Verminephrobacter eiseniae EF01-2: one gene and its partners. The protein of the gene in region 3 binds, or shares a complex with, the protein of the main gene of each other region. Links are inferred from orthologs where the notes say so. Each region holds a gene or a part of one and is shown on either strand. Other genes may lie near its edges.

Region 1 (5,156 bases), 3.2 Mb from region 3 along the record:
GGCCCGCCTGGGCCATCCGGCCGCGATCATTGGCTGCGTGGGCGATGACGACTTCGGCTGGCTGAACATCGAGCGGCTGCAGCGCGATGGCGTGGACACGAGCGCGATCAGCGTATTGAAGACCGCCGTCACCGGCAGCGCCTTCGTGACCTATCGCCTGGACGGCGAGCGCGATTTCATCTTCAACATCACCAATAGCGCTTCGGCGCAGTTGCAGCCCGCCCATGTCAGTGCGGCGGCGCTGAAAGATTGCTCGCACTTTCATGTGATGGGCTCGTCGTTGTTCTCCTTCCGGATCATCGATGCGATGAAGAAGGCGATCGAAATCGTCAAAGGGCAGGGGGGCATGGTCTCCTTCGACCCCAACATCCGCAAGGAAATGCTGCGCATCTGCGAGATGCGCGAAGCACTGGGCTACATCCTGGAGTTCACCGACATCCTCTTGCCCAGCGGCCACGAGGTCAGCCTGCTGACCGACGCTGCGGATGAGGCGGGCGCCATTGACGAGCTGTTCGCCAAAGGGGTCAAAGAGATCGTCGTCAAGCGCGGCCCGCAGGGCTGCAGCTACTTCGCCCGTGGCGCCCGGTTGGAGGTGGCGGCGCTTGCGGTCGAGGAGTTGGACCCGACCGGGGCCGGCGATTGCTTCGGTGCCACGTTCGTGACCTGCAGGCACCTGGGCAAAGGGCCCGAGGAGGCATTGCGCTATGCCAATGCCAGCGGCGCCCTGGCCGTGCGGGTCAAGGGCCCGATGGAGGGAACCTCCGACTTCGAGCAACTCGATGCGCTGCTGGCGCGGCCATGAATGCCGGGCCTGCCGAGCCAGCCCGGGCCGGCGCGAGCCATTGGGCGGCGCGGCGAACCCGCATGGCCCGGCGCTGCATCGGATGCGCTGCGCGCCGGCAAACCTTACGCGCTCGCCTGCCGGGTCAGGGCGACACGGGCAGGGTGGCGGCGCCAGCCTGAACGGCACCGCATCGGCTTTGATCGGCCGATCGGTCTCGACCCCATCAACCAACCTATGGAGATTACCCGATGATGTATCGCAAGACCCGGATCGCACTGTGCTTTGCGCTGTGCACGGCAGGCGCAGCGCAGGCTGCCAGCACGACCGAACTGGTCATCGCCACGGTCAACAACCGGCAGATGATAGAGATGCAAAAGCTCACGCCGCAGTTCGAAAAGAGCCATCCCGACATCAAGCTCAAGTGGGTGACGCTGGAGGAGGGCGCGCTGCGCCAGCGCGTCACGACGGACATTGCGACGCAGGGCGGGCAGTTCGACGTGATGACCATCGGCATGTACGAGACGCCGATCTGGGGCAAGAAAGGCTGGCTCAAGGAGTTCAAGCCGGACGCCGGGTACGACGTCGACGATCTGCTGGCCCCCATCCGTGCCGGTCTGTCGGCCAACGGCAAGCTGTATGCGGCCCCGTTCTATGGCGAGAGCTCGTTCACGATGTACCGCGCCGACCTGGCGCAGGCGGTCGGCGCGAGCCTGCCCGAGCAGCCCACCTGGGAGCAGATTCGCGCTTTCGCCGCCAAGGTCCACAACCCCGGCAAGGGCCTGTATGGCGTGTGCCTGCGCGGCAAGCCTGGCTGGGGCGACAACATGGCGCTGCTGTCGACCATGGTCAACACCTTTGGTGGCCAATGGTTCGACATGGGCTGGAAGCCCCAGGTGGACAGCAAGGCGTGGCACGACGCGATCTCGTTTTATCTGGACCTGATGAAAAAGTACGGCCCGCCAGGTGCGAGCGCCAACAGCTTCAACGAAAACCTGGCGCTCTTTGCTGAAGGCAAATGCGGGGTCTGGGTGGATGCCACCAGCGCCGGGACCTCGGTGGCAGACCCGAAGTTCAGCAAGGTGGCCGACAAAGTGGCCTTCGCCAAGGCGCCGATCGCCGTCACGCCCAAGGGCGCGAGCTGGCTGTGGGCTTGGGCGCTGGCGATTCCGGGCGCCACGAAGAAGGAAGAGCAGGCGCAAAGGTTCATCAACTGGGCGACATCCAGGGATTACGTGCAACTGGTGGCCAAGGAGTCGGGCTGGATCGCCGTGCCCACCGGCAACCGCGCTTCGACCTATGACCGCGCCGAGTACCAGCAGGTCTCCAGGTTTGGCCAGATGGAGCGCAAAGCCATCTTGGCGGCCAATCCCGATGATCAGACGCTGCCCAAGTCCCCGTACACCGGGGTCCAGTTTGCCGCCATTGCCGAGTTTCAGGCGATAGGCTTGGCCGTGGGCCAACAGTTGGGCGCCGCGCTGGCGGGCAAGGTCAGTGTGGCGCAGGCGCTCAAGACCGGGCAGACCGCCGCAGACCGGGAGATGCGCAAGGGGGGTTATTACAAATAGCACACATAGCGGCAAATGGCGGCGCAGGATGAGCGCAGCGCGCCACGTTGCGCAGACCATAGGCCGGTGATGGCGGCGCTCAAGGGAGCGCAGACTAGTGTCGCGTCACCGGTCAGATGATCGGTGACGCGACACTAGGCGCGTTGGCGCAGGGCCTCGTACAGGCATATGCCGCTGGCCACCGAGACGTTCAGGCTCTCCACCGCGCCCTGCATCGGGATGCGCGCCAGTTCGTCGCAGGTCTTGCGGGTGCGCTGGCGCATGCCGCTGCCCTCGGCGCCCAGCACCAGTGCCACGGGGCCTTTGAGGTCGAGTTGGTACAAGGTGCCGGGCGCGTCGTCGCAGGTGCCTATGCACCAGATGCTGCGCTCCTTGAGTTCATCGAGCGTGCGCGCGAGGTTGGTCACCATGAAGTACGGCATGGTCTCGGCCGCCCCGCTGGCCACCTTGGCCACGGTGGCGTTGATGCCCACGGCATGGTCCTTGGGCGCAATCACGGCATGCGCCCCGGCCCCGTCGGCCACACGCAGGCAGGCCCCGAGGTTGTGCGGGTCGGTCACGCCGTCGAGCACCAGCAGCAAGGGCGGTCCGCTGCCTGCGGCCTGGAGCTTTTCCAGCAGTTCGTCGAGCGAACTGATCGGCGCCACGGGCTGCACGCGCGCGGCCACGCCCTGGTGGCCATGGCTGCCGGCCAGCTTGGCGATGCGCATGCCGTCAGCCTCGATCAGGCGGGCGCCGGCCGCGCGGGCGCGTTCGAGAAACTGGCGCATGCGCGCGTCGCGCCGCGTGGCCTCGTGGTAGATCTCGATGACCGATTCGGGCGCGGTCTTCAGACGCACGCCCACGGCGTGAAAGCCGAACAGGACTTTGGGGCTGGACATCGGGCGATTATCCGCTGGCGGCCGATGGCAGCGTCATGTTGCTACCGAAAACATAGCTTCCGATGAATGATCTGCTTGCATCATGGGCCAAGCGCAGCGCCGATCACAGCACGCGGCCGGCGTCGATGGTGATGCGCCGCTGGCACCGGTCGGCAATGCTGCGGTCATGCGTGACCAGCACCAGCGTCGTGCCCTGCTCGCGGTTGAGCGCGAACATCAGTTGCATGATGGTCTCGCCCGTCGCAAAGTCCAGGCTGCCGGTAGGCTCGTCGGCCAGCAGCACGGCCGGCTGCACGACAAAGGCCCGCGCCAGCGCCACGCGCTGTTGTTCGCCGCCCGACAGCACCCTGGGGTAATGCCTGAGGCGCTGGCTCAGGCCCACGCGGGCCAGCATCTCGGTGGCGGCCTGGCGCGCGTCGCGGCGATTGGCCAGTTCCAGCGGCAGCATCACGTTCTCCAGCGCCGTGAGGTGGCCCATCAGTTGGAAGCTCTGGAACACGAAGCCCAGTTGCTGTGCCCGCAGGGCGGCGCGCGCGTCCTCGTCGATGGCAAACAGGTCATGGCCACCGAGCCGCACCGTGCCGCGCGTGGGGCAATCGAGCCCGGCGATGATGGCCAGCAGGCTGCTCTTGCCCGAGCCCGAGGCGCCGACGATGGCCACCGTTTCCCGGGCCGCCAGACGGAAATCGATATCCCGCAGAATATCGAGGGTTCCGGTGGAATCCGTCACCGATTTGAAAACATGTTCCACGGCAATCATCGCTGTGGCGGCAACGGCCTGGGGTGATGCGGGTGGCGGTGTGGAGGGTTCGGACATGAAAGGCTCAATGGTGATTTGCAATTGGCATCGGCGTGACTTTATCGTGTGCGCTGCGGCCGGCCTGCTGGCCGCCGCCGCGATGGCCCAGGCCCCGGCGTCCCGCCCGGCGCTGGTGCTGGTGCTGGGCGACTCGCTCAGCGCCGAATACGGCCTGGCACGCGGCACGGGTTGGGTGGCACTGCTGGAGCAGCAATTGCGGCAGGAGCGACCCCAGGTCACCGTGCTCAACGCCAGCGTCAGCGGCGAGACCACATCGGGCGGACGCTCACGCCTTGCGGCCTTGCTGGCGCAGCACCAGCCCAGCCATGTGGTGATCGAGCTCGGCGGCAATGATGCGCTGCGCGGACTGCCTTTGAAAAGCATCGAAGAGAACCTGGACTGGATGACCCGGACGGCGCAGCAGGCCGGCGCAAAAGTCCTGCTGCTGGGCATGCAGGTGCCGCCCAACTATGGCGCCGCTTACGCCGACCGGTTTGCGGCCTTGTTCACCACGGTAGCGCAGGCCCGCAAGGCCGCAGTGGTGCCTTTTTTGCTCAAAGGGGTGGCCGACGGGCCGGACCCGACCCGCCTGTTCCAGCCAGACCGCATCCACCCGCGCGCCGAAGCGCAGCCGCAGTTGCTGGCCAATGTGTGGCCGGAACTGAAAAAACTGTTGCAGTGAGCGCCAACGCGCCTGCGGCGCCTTGGCGCCGAGAGGGGACGCCGAGGATCAGGCCCCCGCCAACCGGGGGCGCGGGCTCTGCGGCATCCGCTGGCTTGGGTCTCGATGCAGGGCGTGCAGTCGTGCAGTCGCCGCCGGCAGGGCATGTGCAGCAATGGCCGCCGGCAGGGTCAGGTGCCGGGCGCAGCGCCCGACGACGGCTGATCCGGCGCCCCCGCCGCATCGCCGATGGACTGGCTGTCCGCCGGCGGGCCGCTGCCCTGCGGGTCGTTCGGTTTGCGCTGTGTTTTGGCCCGGAGCTTGTCTTGCTTTTTTTGCTTTTTGGCGAGTTCGCGCTGGCGTTTCTCGTAGCCGTAGTTGGGTGTTGCCAAGGTAATTACTTCCTGAAGTGAAGCCTCACTGTAACAGCATGGTCCCGGGGTTTCGGGTTCATGCGGCAGCGGAC
Region 2 (5,160 bases), 3.2 Mb from region 3 along the record:
GTCCATGGGCCGCAATGCGCACCAGGTCGAGGTCGACCTGATGCAACCGCTGGACATCAGCAAAAAACCCGCCGTGCACAGCCCGCCGCTGAACCACATCGGCCTGTGGATCGACGACTTGCCCCGGGCCGTGCAATGGCTCAGCGCCCGGGGCGTGCGCTTTGCCCCGGGCGGCATCCGCAAGGGCGCTGCAGGCCATGACATTACCTTTTTGCACCCGAAAAGCAACGACGAGTTCCCGATTGCCGGCGAGGGCGTATTGATCGAACTGGTGCAGGCGCCCGCCGAGGTGATCGAGGCGCTGGGTTGAGGGCTGAGGTTGACTTTGATGGTTGAGGCCGGCGTGTGCCAACACCAGGACATGGCTGGCAGCGCATCGAGCGCATCGATTGGATCGACCCGAATCCAATCGAATCCAATCATATATTTAACATAATATACATCGTATGTCTCGAATGACGATCGTTCAAAAGAAGTGCATCTCAAGCTGCTTTTCGTCGACCACGCGCCGGGACATTTCCGCCGGCGCGCTACCATGGCAGGCATGAACCATACAGACGCCGACGATCTCAGCACCCGCATCGTCCACCACGACTACATCCCGCCAGCGGGATTTGCGGCCTTGCAGCCCGGGGTTTACAAGGCTTCCACCGTGATCTTCCCGAACGTGGCGGCAATGCGCACCCGTGAGTGGAAGGACAAGAGCAGTTACACCTACGGGCTGCATGGCACGCCCACCACGTTCACGCTCGAAGAGCGGTTGTGCATGTTGGAGGGCGGCCTGCAATGCGTGCTGCAGCCCAGTGGTTTGGCGGCGATCGCCAATGTGGCGCTGGCGCTGCTCGAAACCGGCGATGAGGTGCTGCTTCCCGACAATGTCTACGGCCCGAGCCTGGCACTGGCCAATGGTGAACTGGCCCGTTTCGGCATCCGCCATGGCTTGTACGATCCGCTGGACAAGGCCGATTTGGCCGCGCGCATCACGCCTGCCACGCGGCTGGTGTGGCTGGAGGCGCCGGGTTCGGTGACCATGGAGTTTCCCGATCTGTGCGGGCAGGTGCGCATCTGCCGTGCGCGGGGTGTGATCACGGCCCTGGACAATACCTGGGGCGCCGGTTTGGCATTTGCGCCGTTTGACCTCACCGGCGACGGCAGCCGCAGCCTCGGGGTCGACATTTCGGCCCATGCGCTGACCAAATTCCCGAGCGGCAACGGCGATGTGCTGATGGGTAGCGTGATCACGCGCGACCCCGAACTGCACATGAAGATCAAGCTCACCCATATGCGGCTGGGCCTGGGTGTGGCGGGCAATGACGCCGAGGCGGTGCTGCGCGCGCTGCCCAGCATCGGTCTGCGTTACCGTGCCCACGACGCGGCCGCGCGCCAGTTGGCGCTGTGGCTGCAGCAGCAGCCGGCGATCGCGCAGGTGCTGCATCCGGCGCTGGCCGGTTCGCCCGGCCACGCGCACTGGCAGGCGCTGTGCGGCGCCGGTGTCACTGAAGCGCCATGCGGCGCCGATACGGCTACCCGGGGCGCTGCGGCGGGCTTGTTCAGCGTGATCATCGATGCGCGCTACACGCAGTCGCAGGTGGACGCCTTCTGCGATGGCTTGCGCCTGTTCAAAATCGGCTACAGCTGGGGCGGGCCGATGAGCCTGGTGGTGCCCTACCACCTTGCCAGCATGCGCCTGCGCCCTGCCCCGCATCTGAAGCCGGGCACGTTGGTGCGGTTTTTCATCGGGCTGGAAGCGGTGCCGGATCTGCAGCAGGATTTGCAGCAGGCGCTCGAGCGCGCCTTCGCGGCGGATGGACCCTAGTGTCGTGTCACTGATCAGATGTCGTAGGCTGCGCGCAGCCATCGGAGCGCAGCGCAAGGCGCATAGCGCGGCCAATACCGAGCGTATTGGCAAGCGATGCAACGCCGCGATGCGCTTCGATGGCCAGCGCAGACCGACAGATGATCGGTGACGCGACACTAGCCCCGCAGGGGTTCCGGCCCGGGGTGGTAGTTTCCTCAGTGGCGCAGCGGCTGTGGCTGGCTTACCGTGCAGGCATCGGTTTCACGCCAGCCCATACGCCACACCATCGACCGCCTGCCTGCATGACCGCCACACCGCCCAACCCGGCTCCGGAGCCGGCCGCCGATCCACCGGCACCCCCGCCCCCAGCGGCGCAGCCTGTCACGCTGCAACGGCTGCGCTTGGCCGATCCCTTGCGCTGGCTGCTCAAGGGTCTGCAGGATATGCGCGCCGCCCCCGGCATTGCCTCGTTCTACGGCATGTGTTTTTGGGGCATGGCGCTGGTGCTGGGCTGGGTGTTCCGCACCCGGGCGGAGTATGTGATGTCGCTGGTCAGCGGCTGCCTGCTGCTCGGCCCGTTTCTGGCGATGGGGCTGTACGACACCAGCCGCCGCCTCGAGGCGGGGCTTGCGCCCGGACTGGGCGAGTCGCTCACCTGCTGGGACAGTCGCCTGGGCAGCATGGGCATGCTGGTGTTGTTGCTGGTGGTGCTGGAGCTGTTGTGGGGCCGAGCCTCGCTGGTGGTGTTCGCGGTGTTCTTCGACACCGGCATGCCGTCGACCAGCGGTGTGCTGCAAGCGCTGTTCAGCCCGCAAAACTGGGGGTTCGTCGCGGTGTACACCGCAGTCGGCGGGGTGTTTGCCGGGCTGGTGTTTGCCAGTTGCGTGGTGTCGATCCCGATGATTCTCGACCGCGACACCGATGCGCTCACCGCCGGCATTACCAGCCTGCGGGTGGTGCTCGACAACCAGGCCGTGATGCTGCTCTGGGGGGCGCTGATCACGGCCATCGTCGCGCTGTCGCTCTGGTTCTGGGGCGCAGGGCTGCTGCTGGCAGGGCCGGTGCTGGGCCATGCCAGTTGGCACGCTTACCGCGCAGCCGTCTCTCCCACCCGGTCCGCTGCCGCATGAACCCGAAACCCCGGGACCATGCTGTTACAGTGAGGCTTCACTTCAGGAAGTAATTACCTTGGCAACACCCAACTACGGCTACGAGAAACGCCAGCGCGAACTCGCCAAAAAGCAAAAAAAGCAAGACAAGCTCCGGGCCAAAACACAGCGCAAACCGAACGACCCGCAGGGCAGCGGCCCGCCGGCGGACAGCCAGTCCATCGGCGATGCGGCGGGGGCGCCGGATCAGCCGTCGTCGGGCGCTGCGCCCGGCACCTGACCCTGCCGGCGGCCATTGCTGCACATGCCCTGCCGGCGGCGACTGCACGACTGCACGCCCTGCATCGAGACCCAAGCCAGCGGATGCCGCAGAGCCCGCGCCCCCGGTTGGCGGGGGCCTGATCCTCGGCGTCCCCTCTCGGCGCCAAGGCGCCGCAGGCGCGTTGGCGCTCACTGCAACAGTTTTTTCAGTTCCGGCCACACATTGGCCAGCAACTGCGGCTGCGCTTCGGCGCGCGGGTGGATGCGGTCTGGCTGGAACAGGCGGGTCGGGTCCGGCCCGTCGGCCACCCCTTTGAGCAAAAAAGGCACCACTGCGGCCTTGCGGGCCTGCGCTACCGTGGTGAACAAGGCCGCAAACCGGTCGGCGTAAGCGGCGCCATAGTTGGGCGGCACCTGCATGCCCAGCAGCAGGACTTTTGCGCCGGCCTGCTGCGCCGTCCGGGTCATCCAGTCCAGGTTCTCTTCGATGCTTTTCAAAGGCAGTCCGCGCAGCGCATCATTGCCGCCGAGCTCGATCACCACATGGCTGGGCTGGTGCTGCGCCAGCAAGGCCGCAAGGCGTGAGCGTCCGCCCGATGTGGTCTCGCCGCTGACGCTGGCGTTGAGCACGGTGACCTGGGGTCGCTCCTGCCGCAATTGCTGCTCCAGCAGTGCCACCCAACCCGTGCCGCGTGCCAGGCCGTATTCGGCGCTGAGCGAGTCGCCCAGCACCAGCACCAGCGCCGGGCGGGACGCCGGGGCCTGGGCCATCGCGGCGGCGGCCAGCAGGCCGGCCGCAGCGCACACGATAAAGTCACGCCGATGCCAATTGCAAATCACCATTGAGCCTTTCATGTCCGAACCCTCCACACCGCCACCCGCATCACCCCAGGCCGTTGCCGCCACAGCGATGATTGCCGTGGAACATGTTTTCAAATCGGTGACGGATTCCACCGGAACCCTCGATATTCTGCGGGATATCGATTTCCGTCTGGCGGCCCGGGAAACGGTGGCCATCGTCGGCGCCTCGGGCTCGGGCAAGAGCAGCCTGCTGGCCATCATCGCCGGGCTCGATTGCCCCACGCGCGGCACGGTGCGGCTCGGTGGCCATGACCTGTTTGCCATCGACGAGGACGCGCGCGCCGCCCTGCGGGCACAGCAACTGGGCTTCGTGTTCCAGAGCTTCCAACTGATGGGCCACCTCACGGCGCTGGAGAACGTGATGCTGCCGCTGGAACTGGCCAATCGCCGCGACGCGCGCCAGGCCGCCACCGAGATGCTGGCCCGCGTGGGCCTGAGCCAGCGCCTCAGGCATTACCCCAGGGTGCTGTCGGGCGGCGAACAACAGCGCGTGGCGCTGGCGCGGGCCTTTGTCGTGCAGCCGGCCGTGCTGCTGGCCGACGAGCCTACCGGCAGCCTGGACTTTGCGACGGGCGAGACCATCATGCAACTGATGTTCGCGCTCAACCGCGAGCAGGGCACGACGCTGGTGCTGGTCACGCATGACCGCAGCATTGCCGACCGGTGCCAGCGGCGCATCACCATCGACGCCGGCCGCGTGCTGTGATCGGCGCTGCGCTTGGCCCATGATGCAAGCAGATCATTCATCGGAAGCTATGTTTTCGGTAGCAACATGACGCTGCCATCGGCCGCCAGCGGATAATCGCCCGATGTCCAGCCCCAAAGTCCTGTTCGGCTTTCACGCCGTGGGCGTGCGTCTGAAGACCGCGCCCGAATCGGTCATCGAGATCTACCACGAGGCCACGCGGCGCGACGCGCGCATGCGCCAGTTTCTCGAACGCGCCCGCGCGGCCGGCGCCCGCCTGATCGAGGCTGACGGCATGCGCATCGCCAAGCTGGCCGGCAGCCATGGCCACCAGGGCGTGGCCGCGCGCGTGCAGCCCGTGGCGCCGATCAGTTCGCTCGACGAACTGCTGGAAAAGCTCCAGGCCGCAGGCAGCGGACCGCCCTTGCTGCTGGTGCTCGACGGCG
Region 3 (7,454 bases):
ACACCAAGGCGCTGATGGCGGCCATCCCGACGCTCGATCGCCGCTGGATCGACTGACCGCCACACCCCAAGCCCCAGGAGACATCCGCCATGAAGCGACTCATTCACGCGAGCATCGCGCTGTGCATTGCATGCGCAGCCAACACCCCGGCGCTGGCCGAAAACATGACCGATGTCGGAACGCCGCGCAAGGAAACCCTGGTGGTCGACATCCTCACGGGCCGGGTTGGCAACCCCAAGCGCATGAACCCCTATCTCGAAGGCAACAGCCTGGTTCAGGGATTGCACCAGCTCGGCTACAGCAACCTGTGGGAGATAGATACCGTCAAGGGCGTCCAGTACCCGGCGCTGGCCGCCACCATGCCCGAGGCCATCGATGGCAAGAACACCCGCTGGCGCTTCAAGGTGCGCAAGGGGCTGGCGTGGAGCGACGGCGTGCCATTCAGCGCCGCCGACGTGGCCTATACCGCGCAGATGATCATCGGCAACCCCAAGCTGCCCTACAACCGCTTCCTGGAAAAGAACATCAAGAGCATCCAGGCGATCGACGCAGAAACGGTGGAACTGGAGACGCTCAGTGCGATGCCGAAAATCGCCTACATGTTCGGTTCCGTGATCTTCGGCAACGGCTTTCGCGTGCTGCCCAAGCATGTCTGGGAAAAGGTCGATCCGGCGACGTTCGCCAACTTCCCGCCGGTGACCATCGGCCCGTACAAGCTCAAGGAGGTGGACGACAACGGTTTTTGGTTCCTGTGGGAGAAGCGGGCCGACTGGCAAAAGACCGACGCCGGACAAATCGTCGGCGAGCCCAAGCCAAAGTACGTCCTGTTTCGCTCCTACGGCACGGAAGAAAAGCGGATCATGGCAATGGCCCGGAACGACATCGATGTGCTGACCGACATCACGCCCGAAGGCTTGGACATCCTGCGGCAAAGGAATGCCAAGGTGAAGTCCTGGTACGACGCCTTCCCCTGGGCCGCCCTGGACGACCCCTGCGAGCGGGGCATCTCGTTCAACACCTCGAGCGCCCCCTACGACCAATGGCAGGTGCGCTGGGCGCTGGCGCTGGCGACCCGGATCGACAACGTCAGCATCGCGACATTCTCCGGGATGATGCGCGCCTCGCCGCTGCATGCGCCGCCGATCTCGATCCTGATGAAAACCTACCACGAGCCGATGCTGCCATGGCTCAAGGGCTTTGCGCTGCCGGACGGCTACAAGCCTTTCGATTCCGAATTCGCCATCCGGATGGGCAAGCGCCTGGCCGCCGAAAAGATACCGGGCCTGCCGACGGGCGACGCCGAACTACGCAAGCTGTTTGGCGTCGGCTGGTGGAAGTTCGACCCTGCGAAGGCCGCCGCACTGCTGCAAAGCGTGGGCTTTCGCAAGGCCGACGCCGGATGGCTGCTGCCCGATGGCAAGCCCTGGAAGATGACGATCAACGCGCCGGCCGACTTCGAGATCCAGTCCCAGCGCCTGGCCTTCGCCGTGGCCAATGAATGGAAGAAATTCGGCATCGATGTCAATGTGCAGCAGCAGCAAGGCGGCGTTTTCACCACCGAGTACGCCTCCGGCAACTTCCAGGCCGGCGCCTACTGGAACCAGACCTGCGCGATCGGCCCCGATCTGTGGGTTCGACTGGAATGGTGGCACGAAAAGTACGTCAGCCCCAACGGTCAACCGGCCGCGTTCAACCGCGAACGCTACACGAACCCGAGCCTGAGCCACACCATCGACCAGATGGCGATTTTGCAGCCGACAGACCCGAAGAATGTGGAACTGGGCACGGCGCTGTTGAAGGAACTGGTGGCCGGCATGCCCGTCATCCCGATGTTCGGCACGTCCAAGTTCGTGCCGGTCAACACCACGTACTGGAGCAACTTTCCTTCTGCCAGCAACTACTATGAAGGGCCTTGGTGGTGGTGGTCGAACTTCAAGTACATCGTCGCCAGACTCAGGCCGGCGCCATGAACCAGCGTCACAATAGGGCATGACCCGGACCATGGCCCCGCTGCCGACGACGCAACTGCCGTGCGCCGTGCCCGCCGTGCAGTCCCGCCAGGGCAGCGCGCGATGAGGCCGAAGGCCGGGCGCGCCCGGGCCGTCCCGGCCGTCCCGGACATGCTTGCCGGGCCGTTGCCGCTGCGGCCCGGGCAATCGGTGGAGTTGCTCAAGGAACTGCATATCCTGACCCCCGAGGGGCGCCTGAACCAGGACTCGCGGCGCAAGCTCAAGCAGGTGCACCACCTGATCCAATTCATCGAGCCGCTGCTCGCAGAACTGGCGGCCGAAGGCGCCGGACTCACGCTGGCCGACCACGGCGCCGGCAAGTCGTACCTGGGGTTCATCCTCTACGACCTGTGCTTCAAGGCCCTGGGGCAGGGCCATATCTATGGCGTCGAGACCCGCGCAGAACTGGTGCAAAAGTCGCGCCTGCTGGCGCAAAAGCTGGGTTTCGGGCGCATGTCATTCCTCGATCTGTCGGTGGCCGACGCCACCGTTGCCGACGGCTTGCCGGCGCACATCGATGTGGTCACGGCTTTGCATGCCTGCGATACCGCCACCGACGATGCGATTGCCTTCGGTCTGCACAAGAACGCCCGCGCCATGGTGCTGGTGCCTTGCTGCCAGGCGGAAATGGCGGCCTGCCTGCGCCGCGACAAAGCCCTGCAACTGGCGCGCACAGCGCTGGCCGAGTTATGGCGCCACCCCTTGCATGCCCGCGAGTTCGGCGGCCATGTCACCAATGTGCTGCGTTGCCTGTACCTGCAAGCCAGTGGCTACCAGGTGACGGTGACAGAACTGGTCGGGTGGGAGGACAGCCTGAAAAATGAGCTGATCATCGCGCGCCATACCGGCCAGAAAAAGCACGGCGCCGCACAGCGCCTGCGCGCCATCCTGAGTGCGCTCGGATTGGAAGAAGCCTTGGGCGCACGCTTTGGCCTCGACGCCTCGGGCACCCGGCAGGCGCTTGCCGCGCAGGGCGCTGCGCACTGAAAGCCGGCGCCAAAGACGGGCTTTGCGTTAAGGTTCGGCCGATGAACCTGTCTTTTCTACGCCTGGGCTGGCGCAGCCTGGTCCGGGACCTGCGCGCGGGCGCGCTGCGCTTGCTCATCGTTGCGGTCAGCCTGGCGGTGGCGGCGCTCACGGCGGTGGGCTTTTTTGCCGACCGGTTGCAGGGCGGCTTGCAGCGCGATGCGCTGCAACTGCTCGGCGGCGATGCCGTGGTGGTCAGCGACCTGCCCACGCCAGCGGCCTTCGTCGAGCGCGCCCGGGCGCTGGGCTTGCAGTCGGTCACCACGCTGAGTTTTCCGACCATGGGCCGGGCCAGCGACGCGCAGGGTGGCGCCAGCAAACTGGTGGCGCTCAAAAGCGTGCCCCCGGGCTACCCGCTGCGCGGCAACCTCACGGTGGCCGATGCCCCGGGGGCCGCAGGGCAGAGCACGCGCGCGATTCCTGCGCCCGGCCAGGTGTGGGTCGATGCGTCGCTGCTGACCGCGCTGAACCTGGCCATCGGCGACACGCTGCTGCTCGGCGACGCGCAACTGCGCATTGCGCGCATCATCGTCATCGAGCCCGACCGGGGCTCGGGCTTCATCGGCTTTGCCCCGCGCGTGATGATCAACCGGCAGGATCTGCCCGCCACCGGCCTGGTGCAGCCGGCCAGCCGCCTGAACTATCGCTTTGCGCTGATCGGCCCGGCGCCTGCGGTCGCGGCTTTCAACGCCTGGGCGCTGGCCGAGGCGAAAAAGCCCGGGGTGCATGGGGTGCGCATGGAGTCGCTGGACAGCGGCCGTCCCGAGATGCGCCAGACGCTCGATCGGGCGCAGCAATTCATGGGCCTGGTGGCGCTGCTGGCGGCGCTGCTGGCGGCCGTGGCCGTGGCGCTGGCCGCGCGCGGCTTTGCCGCCGGGCAACTGGACGCTGCGGCCATGCTGCGGGTGCTGGGCCAGAGCCAGCGCGCCATTGCCGGCGCTTACAGCACCGAGTTCGCGCTGCTGGGCCTGCTGGCCAGCGTGCTGGGGGTGGCGCTGGGCTATCTGGTGCACCACGCCTTCGTGCTGCTGCTCGCCGGCCTGCTCGGCACGAGCCTGCCGCCGCCTGGCCTGTGGCCGGCTGCGTCCGGCCTGGGGCTGGGGCTGACGCTGCTGTTCGCGTTCGGTATGCCGCCGCTGCTGCAACTGGCCCGGGTGCCGCCGCTGCGCGTGATCCGGCGCGATCTGGGGGGAATCAAACCGGCGTCGCTGGCGGTGCTGGCGCTGGGCCTGGCCGGCTTTGCCGCCCTGCTGCTGGCCGTCAGCCGCGACCTGCTGCTGGGCCTGATCGCCGTGGGCGGTTTTGCCGGCGCCGCAGCGCTGTTTGCCGGGCTGTCATGGCTGGCGGTCAAACTGCTGCGCCACAGCGTGAACGAGGTCAGCGCGCCGCGCTGGCTGGTGCTGGCGACGCGGCAGATCGCGGCGCGCCCGGCCTATGCCGTGGTGCAGGTCAGCAGTCTGGCGCTGGGGCTGCTGGCCCTGGTGCTGCTGGTGCTGCTGCGCACCGATCTGATCAGCAGTTGGCGCCAGGCAACCCCGCCGGATGCGCCCGATCGCTTTGTCATCAACGTACAGCCCGGGCAGTCGGCGGCCTTCCGGCAGGCGCTCGCGGACAGCGGCGTGCTCCGCTACGACTGGTACCCGATGATCCGCGGCCGGCTGGTGGCCGTGAACGGCCAGGCCGTAGGCCCCGAGCGCTACGCCGACGAGCGCGCCAAGCGCCTGGTCGAGCGCGAATTGAACCTCTCCAACACGCTGGAGCAGCCCGCGCACAACCAGATCGTGGCCGGGCAGTGGCGGCCCGGCGAGGCGGGCGCGATCAGCGTCGAGGAGGGCATTGCCAAGACCCTGGGCCTGCGGCTGGGCGACCGCCTGCGCTTCGACATCGGCGGCGTGCAGGACGAGGCCCGCATCACCAGCCTGCGCAAGGTCGATTGGGGTTCGATGCGCGCCAATTTCTTCGTGATGTACCCGGTGGCGCAGCTCGAGGAGAGCCTGCCGCTGACCTATCTGGCGGCCTATCGCGCGCCTGCGGCCCCGGGCTTCGACAACGCGCTGGTGCGCCAATTTCCCAACATCACCAGCGTCGATATGGGCGCCACCATTGCCCAGGTGCAGCGCGTGCTGGACCAGGTGATCCATGCGGTGGAGTTCCTGTTTGCCTTTACGCTGGCCGCCGGGCTGGTGGTGCTGTTTGCCGCCGTCACCGCCACCCGCGAAGAGCGGGCGCGGGAATACGCCATCATGCGCGCCGTGGGCGCCAGCGCCCGCTTGCTGCGCCAGGTGCAGCGGGCCGAACTGGCCGGTGTCGGCCTGCTGGCCGGCTTTCTGGCCAGTGCCGTGGCGCTGGCGCTGGGCTGGGCGCTGGCGCGCTTCGTGTTCGATTTCAGTTGGACCGCCGCACCCTGGGTGCCGCTGGCCGGCGCCGGCGCAGGGGCCGTGCTGGCGCTGGCTGCGGGCTGGTGGGGCCTGCGCGAAGTGCTGCTGCGCCCGGTGACGGACACGCTGCGCCGCAGCGCTGAATGAGGCCGCCGGCCCGAGCGCCTCACTCCATTGCCAAATCGTTCATGCCAGCGAAGGCGCAGCGCAGACAGCACGAATGCGCGGCAAGCGGCGCCGGCAAAGTGCCCGGATGCTTCAGGAATGGAATCACGGCGCCAGCAGCGCGCAAAAGCGCGCCATGTCGATATTGCCGCCGCTGATCAGCACGCCCACGCGCTGGCCCGCAAGCTGGCTGCGCAGCGCGTGCGCCGCCGCAAAGCCCAGGCAGCCGGTGGGCTCGACGATGAGCTTCATGCGCTCGGCAAAAAAGCGCATGGCGTCGATCAACTGCTCGTCGGTCACGGTCAGGATGTCGTCGACATCGCGCCGGATGATGGGGAAGGTGATCTGCCCCAGGTGCTGCGTCTGCGCGCCATCGGCGATCGTCCGGGGGGTGTCGATGTGCACGATGGCGCCGCTGCGAAACGACTGCTGGCCGTCGTTGCCGGCAGCCGGCTCGACGCCGTAGAGCTTGCACCGGGGCGACAGCGCGCGCGTGGCCAGGGCCGAGCCTGACAGCAGACCGCCGCCGCCCAGGCAAACGAAAAAGGCATCGAGCGGGCCTACTTCTTCAAACAGTTCCTTGGCGGCCGTGCCCTGGCCGGCCAGCACATCGGCGTGGTCGTAGGGCGGAATCAGCGTCAGCCCGTCGCGCTCGGCCAGCGCGCGGCTGATCTGCTCGCGGTCTTGCGTGTAACGGTCGTACAAGCGCACGCTGGCGCCGTAGCCCTGCGTGGCGGCGATCTTGCTGGCGGGGGCGTCCTGCGGCATCACGATGGTGGCCGGCAGACCCAGCAGGCGCGCTGCCAGCGCAATGGCCTGCGCATGGTTGCCGGACGAGAACGCGATCACGCCGGCCTGGCGCTGCGCCGCGTCGAACCGGGACAGCGCGTTGAACGCGCCCCGGAACTTGAACGCGCCCATGCGTTGCAGGTTCTCGCATTTGAAGAACAGCCGGGCGCCAAAGACTTCGTCGATGCGGCGCGCGGTGAGCACCGGAGTGCGGTGCGCATGGCCGGCAATGCGGCCCGCTGCGGCAACGACATCGTCATAGGTGGGCAGGGCAGGGGGCATGGCGGGCGTTCCTTTGCCGGATGGATTTACCAGCGGGCGCGCAGGCGGTCGTAGGCGAAGGTGCCGAACTGGCGCTGTGCCGAGGGGGTCAGGTGCACGAAGTCGGCAAACACATAGGTGTCTTGCTTGGCGTCCGGCCGCAGCGTGGCGCTGTTGCACAAGGCCGCGTTGATCTGGCCCGGGCCGATGCCGATGCCGTTGCTGGCGTCCACCGAGGTGCACACGGCGTCCGTGGCATTGTTGAAGCCGTAGCTGGACGGCGAGCCGGTGTACAGGTTCACGTAATAGGCCGAGTCCACATACAGCGCGTTCGCGCCCAGATCGACGATGCCCAGCAGCAGGCCCTCGTTGAAGCGGCTGCTGGCCCGGCCCAGCACCGCTTCGCGCCCCATGACCTTGGCCCAGGGGGTCTTGCCCAGGTCGTAGCTGCCGGTCAGCAGCACATGGCGGGCGCCGGCGGCAACCAGCCGGCGCACCTGGGCGGCCATGTCCTGGCCGGCCTGGAACGCTGCGGCCAACTGCGCGGCCTCGGTCTGGGTGCCGAGGTTGACGGCGGCCATGCCGGCGATCAGGTCGCTCAGGCCGCCGTTCATCAGCACCAGGTCGTCCTTGGCAAAGCGGTCCTTGGCCAGGAAGCTGTCGATCTGCTCGGACAGCGTGCGGGTGCTGGCGTTGCCTGCCGCATCCGGCTTGGCCACGATGCGGGCGTTGCCGGTTGCGTAGCTCGTGCCGCCGGCGCTGACCGGGGTCAGCGGCTTGTCGTATTTGGCCGCGATCTGCAAGGTCCAGTTGTTGATGCTGCCGT

The links. The genes of interacting proteins can lie anywhere in the genome.
Region 1: the proteins of VEIS_RS02595 (region 3) and VEIS_RS16560 are in contact, whole or in part, in a cryo-EM structure (PDB 9GE8), measured with the Escherichia coli proteins. The link is inferred for Verminephrobacter eiseniae EF01-2 from one-to-one orthologs.
Region 2: the proteins of VEIS_RS02595 (region 3) and VEIS_RS16555 are in contact, whole or in part, in a cryo-EM structure (PDB 9GE8), measured with the Escherichia coli proteins. The link is inferred for Verminephrobacter eiseniae EF01-2 from one-to-one orthologs.

Annotation. Positions count from the first base shown.
Region 1 is NC_008786.1:3,782,618-3,787,773, reverse strand. What follows is about bases 2,191-5,156. They hold VEIS_RS16560 (ABC transporter ATP-binding protein), read right to left. Parts: upstream 4,048-5,156; coding sequence 3,334-4,047; downstream 2,191-3,333. Other genes in these bases: VEIS_RS16545 (DUF2189 domain-containing protein), read right to left, coding at 5,141-5,156; VEIS_RS16550 (hypothetical protein), read right to left, coding at 4,882-5,082; VEIS_RS16555 (arylesterase), read left to right, coding at 4,046-4,711; rlmB (23S rRNA (guanosine(2251)-2'-O)-methyltransferase RlmB), read right to left, coding at 2,484-3,230; VEIS_RS16570 (ABC transporter substrate-binding protein), read left to right, coding at 2,191-2,349. Also shown: VEIS_RS16575 (tagatose kinase), read left to right, coding at 1-802; more of VEIS_RS16570, read left to right, coding at 1,036-2,190.
Region 2 is NC_008786.1:3,779,706-3,784,865, forward strand. What follows is about bases 2,191-5,160. They hold VEIS_RS16555 (arylesterase), read right to left. Parts: upstream 4,024-5,160; coding sequence 3,358-4,023; downstream 2,191-3,357. Other genes in these bases: VEIS_RS16545 (DUF2189 domain-containing protein), read left to right, coding at 2,191-2,928; VEIS_RS16550 (hypothetical protein), read left to right, coding at 2,987-3,187; VEIS_RS16560 (ABC transporter ATP-binding protein), read left to right, coding at 4,022-4,735; rlmB (23S rRNA (guanosine(2251)-2'-O)-methyltransferase RlmB), read left to right, coding at 4,839-5,160. In the rest of the region: VEIS_RS16535 (VOC family protein), read left to right, coding at 1-310; VEIS_RS16540 (PLP-dependent transferase), read left to right, coding at 536-1,816; more of VEIS_RS16545, read left to right, coding at 2,101-2,190. UniProt on the Escherichia coli protein: TesA is a multifunctional esterase that can act as a thioesterase, lysophospholipase and protease.
Region 3 is NC_008786.1:596,530-603,983, forward strand. What follows is about bases 2,725-5,798. They hold VEIS_RS02595 (ABC transporter permease), read left to right. Parts: upstream 2,725-3,037; coding sequence 3,038-5,560; downstream 5,561-5,798. Other genes in these bases: VEIS_RS02590 (class I SAM-dependent methyltransferase), read left to right, coding at 2,725-2,996; VEIS_RS02600 (threo-3-hydroxy-L-aspartate ammonia-lyase), read right to left, coding at 5,684-5,798. Outside these bases: VEIS_RS02580 (ABC transporter ATP-binding protein), read left to right, coding at 1-56; VEIS_RS02585 (ABC transporter substrate-binding protein), read left to right, coding at 90-1,970; more of VEIS_RS02590, read left to right, coding at 2,073-2,724; more of VEIS_RS02600, read right to left, coding at 5,799-6,649; VEIS_RS02605 (SGNH/GDSL hydrolase family protein), read right to left, coding at 6,676-7,454.